Allocatelliglobosispora scoriae: one gene and its partner. Each later gene encodes a partner of the first gene's protein in a complex. Links are inferred from orthologs where the notes say so. Each region holds a gene or a part of one and is shown in the gene's direction. Other genes may lie near its edges.

Region 1 (3,166 bases):
GCGGCTGGCCTGGGTGGGCCTCGGCCTCGCCGCGGCGGCCATCGTCACCGCGGTCGTGATCGGTCTGGTCCGGATGGGCTCGGCACCCGCGCACGACTTCCCGCCGTCGATCAACTAGAGCTGGCGGCGGCGCCGGAGGCGGCGCCATATTAGAGTGCCAGGCGTGACGCAAACGCCCGGCCCGCCGCCGCCGTATTACCCGCCACCGGTCGCCTACGCGCCGCCGGCCCGGGTGGAGCCCGTGCCGGGGTCGCAGTTCGGTGTCGCGATCCCGAGCTCGACGCCGGTCCCGTCCGGCATGGCGGTGGGCTCGCTGCTCGTCGGCATCGCCTCGATCCTGGTCAGTTTCGCCGTCGCCTGCCTGGGTCTGGCGGGGAGCTCGGCGGGCTGGGGCGCGTGGGCGGGCGGGGCGTTCGCCGTCCTGTCCGGCCTGCTCGGCATCGGCGGCATCGTGCTCGGCGTGCTGGGCCGGCGGCAGGTGCGCCGCGCCGCCGGGCTGACGGGCAGGGGACTGGCGACCGCCGGTCTCATCTGCGCCTCGATCGGGCTGCTCTTCACGCTCGTCGCCGGGGTGGGCGCCGTGCTGCTCTCGTTCGCAATTCCCACGCAGTGAGAACGGTCACGAGGGCCAATCCCGTGTGAGCCGCCCGGATCGACCGGGTAGACTGTTGTCCTGAACAGCCCATAGAGATTGTGCAGAGTCAGGCGGATCCGCCTCCGGGCCCCCGTTTTGACCTCTGCGCCTTCGATAGGTAGTCTTTTCCCTCGTGCCCGGGCATGCCTGGGCCCTCGTGCATGCGTCGAGTCGGTCCTGGTGGCCGGTGGTCGATGACTGGGGCCGCGCAGCGCGAGCACAAGACAACCCCGGCGAGCGAGAAATCGCGCGCCTGGGCCCGCGAACCGGGCGACACGCCCGACCGCGGGGGTCGGAATCGTCGCAGCATGCGGCTCCCGGCCGAATTTATACGTCGTAACCCGCGAGGGTTATTAGCGGAGATGAAATAGGAGCGTCGAGACCCAGTGCCTACCATTCAGCAGCTGGTCCGCAAGGGCCGGCAGGCGAAGACGAGCAAGACCAAGACGCCTGCACTCAAGGGCAGTCCTCAGCGCCGCGGTGTCTGCACCCGCGTCTACACGACGACTCCGAAGAAGCCGAACTCGGCTCTCCGCAAGGTCGCTCGCGTGAAGCTGAGCAGCCAGATCGAGGTCACCGCTTACATCCCCGGTGTCGGCCACAACCTGCAGGAGCACTCGATCGTGCTCGTGCGTGGCGGTCGTGTGAAGGACCTGCCGGGTGTGCGTTACAAGATCATCCGTGGTTCGCTGGACACCCAGGGCGTCCGCAACCGCAAGCAGGCGCGCAGCCGTTACGGCGCGAAGCTGGTAAAGGACGGTAAGAAGTAATGCCACGTAAAGGCCCAGCTCCCCGCCGTCCGCTGCTCGCGGACCCGGTCTACAACTCCCCGCTGGTCACCCAGCTGGTCAACAAGATCCTGATGGCCGGCAAGCGCCAGCTCGCCGAGAGCATCGTCTACGGCGCCCTCGAGGGCTGCCGTGAGAAGACCGGCACCGACCCGGTCGTCACGCTGAAGCGCGCGATGGACAACGTCAAGCCGACCCTCGAGGTCCGCAGCCGCCGCGTTGGTGGCGCGACCTACCAGGTGCCGGTCGAGGTGCGCACGCCGCGCCAGACCACCCTGGGTCTGCGCTGGCTGGTTCAGTACTCGCGCGCCCGTCGTGAGAAGACCATGGTCGAGCGCCTCATGAACGAGCTGCTCGACGCGAGCAACGGCCTCGGTGCCGCTGTGAAGCGTCGCGAGGACACGCACAAGATGGCCGAGAGCAACAAGGCCTTCGCGCACTACCGCTGGTAATTCTCCGCGGGGCCGGGCCAACCGGTCTGGCCCCGCGACCTTGACTTCCGAGGCCTTACGGCCTCACATCCGAAGGGAACTCGAAGTGGCCGTCGTAGACGCGCTCGCCAAGGTCCGCAACATCGGCATCATGGCGCACATCGATGCCGGGAAGACGACCACGACCGAGCGAATCCTCTTTTACACCGGCATCACCCACAAGATCGGTGAGGTCCACGAGGGCGCTGCCGTCATGGACTGGATGGAGCAGGAGCAGGAGCGTGGCATCACGATCACTTCTGCCGCCACCACCTGTGAGTGGAAGGGCCACGTCATCCAGATCATCGACACCCCGGGCCACGTCGACTTCACGGTCGAGGTGGAGCGCTCGCTGCGCGTCCTCGACGGTGCTGTCGCGGTCTACGACGGTGTCGCGGGCGTGGAGCCGCAGACGGAGAACGTCTGGCGCCAGGCCGACAAGTACAACGTGCCCCGCATGTGTTTCGTCAACAAGCTCGACCGCACCGGCGCGGACTTCTTCCGCTGCGTCGACATGATGGTCACCCGCCTCAACGCGACGCCGCTGGTGCTGCAGATCCCGATCGGGCTCGAGGGCGACCACATCGGCGTCGTCGACCTGGTGGGCATGCGCGCGCTGACCTGGCGCGGCGAGACCCAGAAGGGCGAGGACTACGCCGTCGAGGAGATCCCCGCCGAGCTGGCCGAGCAGGCCGCGGAGTACCGGGTGAAGCTGCTCGAGACGATCGCCGAGGCTGACGACGCGATCATGGAGCGCTACCTCGAGGGCGGCGAGTTCACGGTCGAGGAGCTCAAGGCTTCGATCCGCACGGCGACCATCGCCGGCAAGTACAACCCCGTCGTCTGCGGCTCCGCCTTCAAGAACAAGGGCGTTCAGCCGATGCTCGACGCGGTCGTCGACTTCCTGCCGTCGCCGCTGGACGTGCCGGCCATCGACGGCACACTGATGGACGGGGAGACCCCGGCTGTCCGGCACCCCGACATCAAGGAGCCGTTCTCGGGCCTCGCGTTCAAGATCCAGACGGACAAGCACCTCGGCAAGCTGACCTACGTGCGCATCTACTCCGGCACGCTCGAGTCCGGTTCTCAGGTGGTCAACTCCACCAAGGACCGCAAGGAGCGGATCGGCAAGATCTACCAGATGCACGCCAACAAGCGTGAGGAGCGCCCCTCGGCGCACGCCGGCGACATCATCGCGGTGCAGGGTCTCAAGCAGACCACCACCGGTGACACGCTCTGCGACCCGGCTGCGCCGGTCATCCTGGAGTCGATGA
Region 2 (3,217 bases), 780 kb from region 1 along the record:
GCCAGCGCGTCCTGCGGGCTGACCTGGAAGAACTGCGCGCCGAGATGAGTGAGCGGTTCGACAAGGTGGATCAGCGCTTCGACAAGATGGACGAGCGCTTCACCGGGATGGATCAGCGCTTCGCGTCCGTGGACCGCCAGCTGGCGTTCGTCGTGCCCGCCATCTCGGCGATCGCGCGCAAGCTCGGCATCGATGACCTTGCGATCGAGGCGAGCTGACGGCAGGAAACGCAATGCCCCGACCCATCCGGGCCGGGGCATTGCCGATGTGGAGCGGGCGACGAGAATCGAACTCGCGTAGTCAGTTTGGAAGACTGAAGCTCTACCATTGAGCTACGCCCGCGTGCCGCCGGCTTCCCGGCGCGGCTCCTAGCTTAGCGGGTTCCCCGTCGATCGCGCCTCCGGGTTACCGGGTGCCGCGCCACGCGTACCCGCCGACTGAAATCACCTGGACCGCGACGGTGGGTGACGGGTACGGTTCGGCTACGCTAGCGCGGTTAGTTGCGGGGTGTGGCGCAGTTTGGTAGCGCGTCCGCTTTGGGAGCGGAAGGCCGTCGGTTCAAATCCGGCCACCCCGACAATTCTTCGCATTTCAGGCCGTCCCGGGCATCGCCCGAGGAGAATGGCGATTGCCCCGGTAGGGCTTCGTATCGGTCAGATCGGCGTGGCTCTACCGGGTGTGACGGCCGAAAGAGCGCGCGATTGAGCGCTGCGGCAGAGATCACCCTGTGACATCTCCGGCGATGGCCCTCCCCGATGGGAGATACCGGTCATGTATTCGCCTACACTCGACCGGGCCCTTTCGTGCGCCCAACCACTCGACCCGCAAGATCGTCAAGGAGTACGCCTGTGAAGAGCACCGTCGAGACTCTGAGCCCGACCCGCGTGCGGCTCGCCATCGAGGTGCCGTTCGAAGAGCTGGAGCCCAGCCTCAAGAAGGCGTACCGGGAGATCGCCAACCAGGTGAACATCCCCGGTTTCCGCAAGGGCAAGATCCCGTCCCAGGTGATCGACCAGCGTGTCGGCCGGGGCACCGTGCTGCAGGAGGCCGTCGAGGAGGCGATCCCGGCGCAGATTCTCGAGGCCGTGCGCGAGCACGACGTGAAGCTGCTCGGCCGCCCGACCGTCGACATCACGGAGTTCGCCGACGGCCAGCCGCTGCGGTTCACCGCCGAGGTCGACGTCCGTCCGGAGATCGTCCTTCCGGAGCTGTCGGCGATCTCCGTCGAGGTCGACCCGATCGCGCTCGGCGAGAACGAGATCGATGAGCAGCTCAACAACCTGCGCCAGCGCTTCGCGACGCTCAAGGGCGTCGAGCGCGCCGTGGAGACCGGCGACTACGTGCAGATCGACCTGAACGCCACGGTCGACGGCACCGACGTCGAGGGCGGCCAGGCCAGCAACATCTCGCACGAGGTCGGTTCGGGCCAGCTCCTGCAGGGCTTGGACGAGGCGATCGTCGGCCTGAGCGCCGAGGAGTCGACGACCTTCCAGACGCAGCTCGTCGGCGGCGAGTTCGCGGGCAAGGACGCCGATGTCGCCGTCACGGTGCGCGCCGTCAAGGAGAAGCAGCTGCCGGAGCTGGACGACGAGTTCGCGGGCCTCGCGAGCGAGTTCGACACGCTCGAGGAGCTGCGCAACGACCTCAAGGACCGGCTCACCCGGATCAAGAAGGTCGAGCAGCTCTACGCCGCCCGCGACAAAGCACTCAAGGAGATCGTCGCCGCGGCCGCCGTGCCGGCGCCGGAGGGTGTCGTCGCCGAGGAGGTCGAGCACCGCAAGCAGTCGATGGCCCAGGAGCTGGAGCGCATCGGCGCCTCGCTGACGGAGTACCTCGCCGCCGAGGAGAAGACCGAGGAGCAGATCGACGCCGAGCTGACCGAGGCCGCTTCCGAGGGCGTGCGGATCCAGCTCGTGCTCGACGCGCTCGCCGACGCCGAGGATGTCCAGGTCTCCGACGACGAGTTCGGCCACGAGGTCGTGCACCGCGCCCAGCGGGCGGGCATGCCGCCGCAGCAGTATTACGACCAGCTCGTCCAGACCGGCAACGCGGGCGCTCTCTTCGGCGATGTCCGCCGGGGCAAGGCGCTGGCGATGGTCATGGAGCGCGTGATCATGAAGGACACCGACGGCAACGTCCTGACCCTCGACGATCTGCGCGGCGACGAGGAAGACCACACCGGTCACAACCACTGAGCTGTGACTCGGGCCGGGCCGCGCGTGCAGACGCGCGGCCCGCGCCATGTTCAACCCCAGCGGGGGGTACGCCGGGCAGCGTGCGCTCACAGCGAACACGCCCTCCGGTGGGAAGCTCTCGTCGGTGGGACCGGTTAGGGTCGGCAATAGGTTCGACTTCCAGGATGTGGTCACGTCGGAGGCGTCGGGACAGACCCGGTGATCCGGCGGCACGGTCGCAAAGAAGGGTTGGCATGAGCGAGCTGCATCTCCCACCGCAACTGCGGGGCTCCGATCAGATCGGCATCGGTCTAGACGACAGCGTCTACAACCGGCTGCTCAAGGACCGGATCATCTTCCTCGGCAGCGAGGTCAACACGCAGGTCGCGAACCGCATCTGCGCCCAGTTGCTCCTGCTGGCAGCCGAAGACTCCGAGCGCGACATCACTCTCTACATCAACTCGCCGGGTGGTTCCGTCTACGACGGCATGGCGATCTACGACACGATGCAGTATGTGACCAACGATGTCTCCACCATTGCCCTGGGCATGGCGGCGTCGATGGGTCAGATGCTGCTCTGCGCCGGTGCGAAGGGCAAGCGCTACGCGCTGCAGCACGCGCGGATCATGATGCACCAGGCGTCCGGTGGCATCGGTGGCACCGCGGCCGACATCGCGATCCAGGCGCAGCAGATGATCCACACCAAGAAGCTCATGATCGACCTCATCGCCAAGCACACCGGTCAGACGGTGGCGCAGATCGAGGAGGATGGTGACCGCGACCGCTGGTTCACCGCCGAGGAGGGCCAGCAGTACGGCTTCATCGACCGCGTGATTACCGGCGGTTCGCCGACGCCGAGCGAGGACTGAGGGAGATGACGACCATGAATGGCTTCGAACCGGTGCACAACCGCTACATCATCCCCTCCTTTGTCGAGAAGACGTCGTACGGGATCAAGGAATCCAACCCGTACAACAAGATGTTCGAGGACCGGATCATCTTCCTGGGTGTGCAGGTCGACGACGCCTCGGCCAACGACATCA

Evidence for each region.
Region 2: the proteins of rpsG (region 1) and tig are in contact, whole or in part, in a crystal structure (PDB 3GTY), measured with the Thermotoga maritima proteins. The link is inferred for Allocatelliglobosispora scoriae from one-to-one orthologs. Residues at the interface, in WP_004081843.1 of Thermotoga maritima: Lys34, Lys52, Lys55, Glu59, Arg62, Gln63, Glu66, Asn67, Lys69, Val71, Arg95, Ala109, Lys110, Lys111, Gly112, Arg113, Pro114, Glu117, Glu121, Ile124, Ala125, Tyr127, Asn128, Asn129, Thr130, Gly131, Lys135, Asp139, Arg142, Met143; in WP_004081061.1 of Thermotoga maritima: Glu122, Val124, Val129, Leu130, Tyr133, Glu188, Gly259, Ile262, Tyr263, Glu266, Ser270, Glu273, Gln274, Glu277, Arg308, Gln311, Ile312, Ser315, Tyr316, Glu325, Arg329, Arg336, Leu363, Phe366, Trp367, Arg373, Leu377, Arg381, Leu384, Glu387.

The regions. Positions count from the first base shown.
Region 1 is NZ_JACHMN010000002.1:3,039,067-3,042,232, reverse strand. Bases 287-3,138 are described here. They hold rpsG (30S ribosomal protein S7), read left to right. Parts: upstream 287-1,403; coding sequence 1,404-1,874; downstream 1,875-3,138. Other genes in these bases: fusA (elongation factor G), read left to right, coding at 1,960-3,138; rpsL (30S ribosomal protein S12), read left to right, coding at 1,021-1,404; F4553_RS19380 (hypothetical protein), read left to right, coding at 287-613. Outside these bases: F4553_RS19385 (hypothetical protein), read left to right, coding at 1-118; more of F4553_RS19380, read left to right, coding at 164-286; more of fusA, read left to right, coding at 3,139-3,166.
Region 2 is NZ_JACHMN010000002.1:2,259,505-2,262,721, reverse strand. What follows is about bases 119-3,021. They hold tig (trigger factor), read left to right. Parts: upstream 119-848; coding sequence 849-2,195; downstream 2,196-3,021. Other genes in these bases: F4553_RS15770 (ATP-dependent Clp protease proteolytic subunit), read left to right, coding at 2,429-3,021; F4553_RS15790 (hypothetical protein), read left to right, coding at 119-218. Also shown: more of F4553_RS15790, read left to right, coding at 1-118; more of F4553_RS15770, read left to right, coding at 3,022-3,043; F4553_RS15765 (ATP-dependent Clp protease proteolytic subunit), read left to right, coding at 3,049-3,217. UniProt on the Bacillus subtilis protein: Involved in protein export. Acts as a chaperone by maintaining the newly synthesized protein in an open conformation. Functions as a peptidyl-prolyl cis-trans isomerase.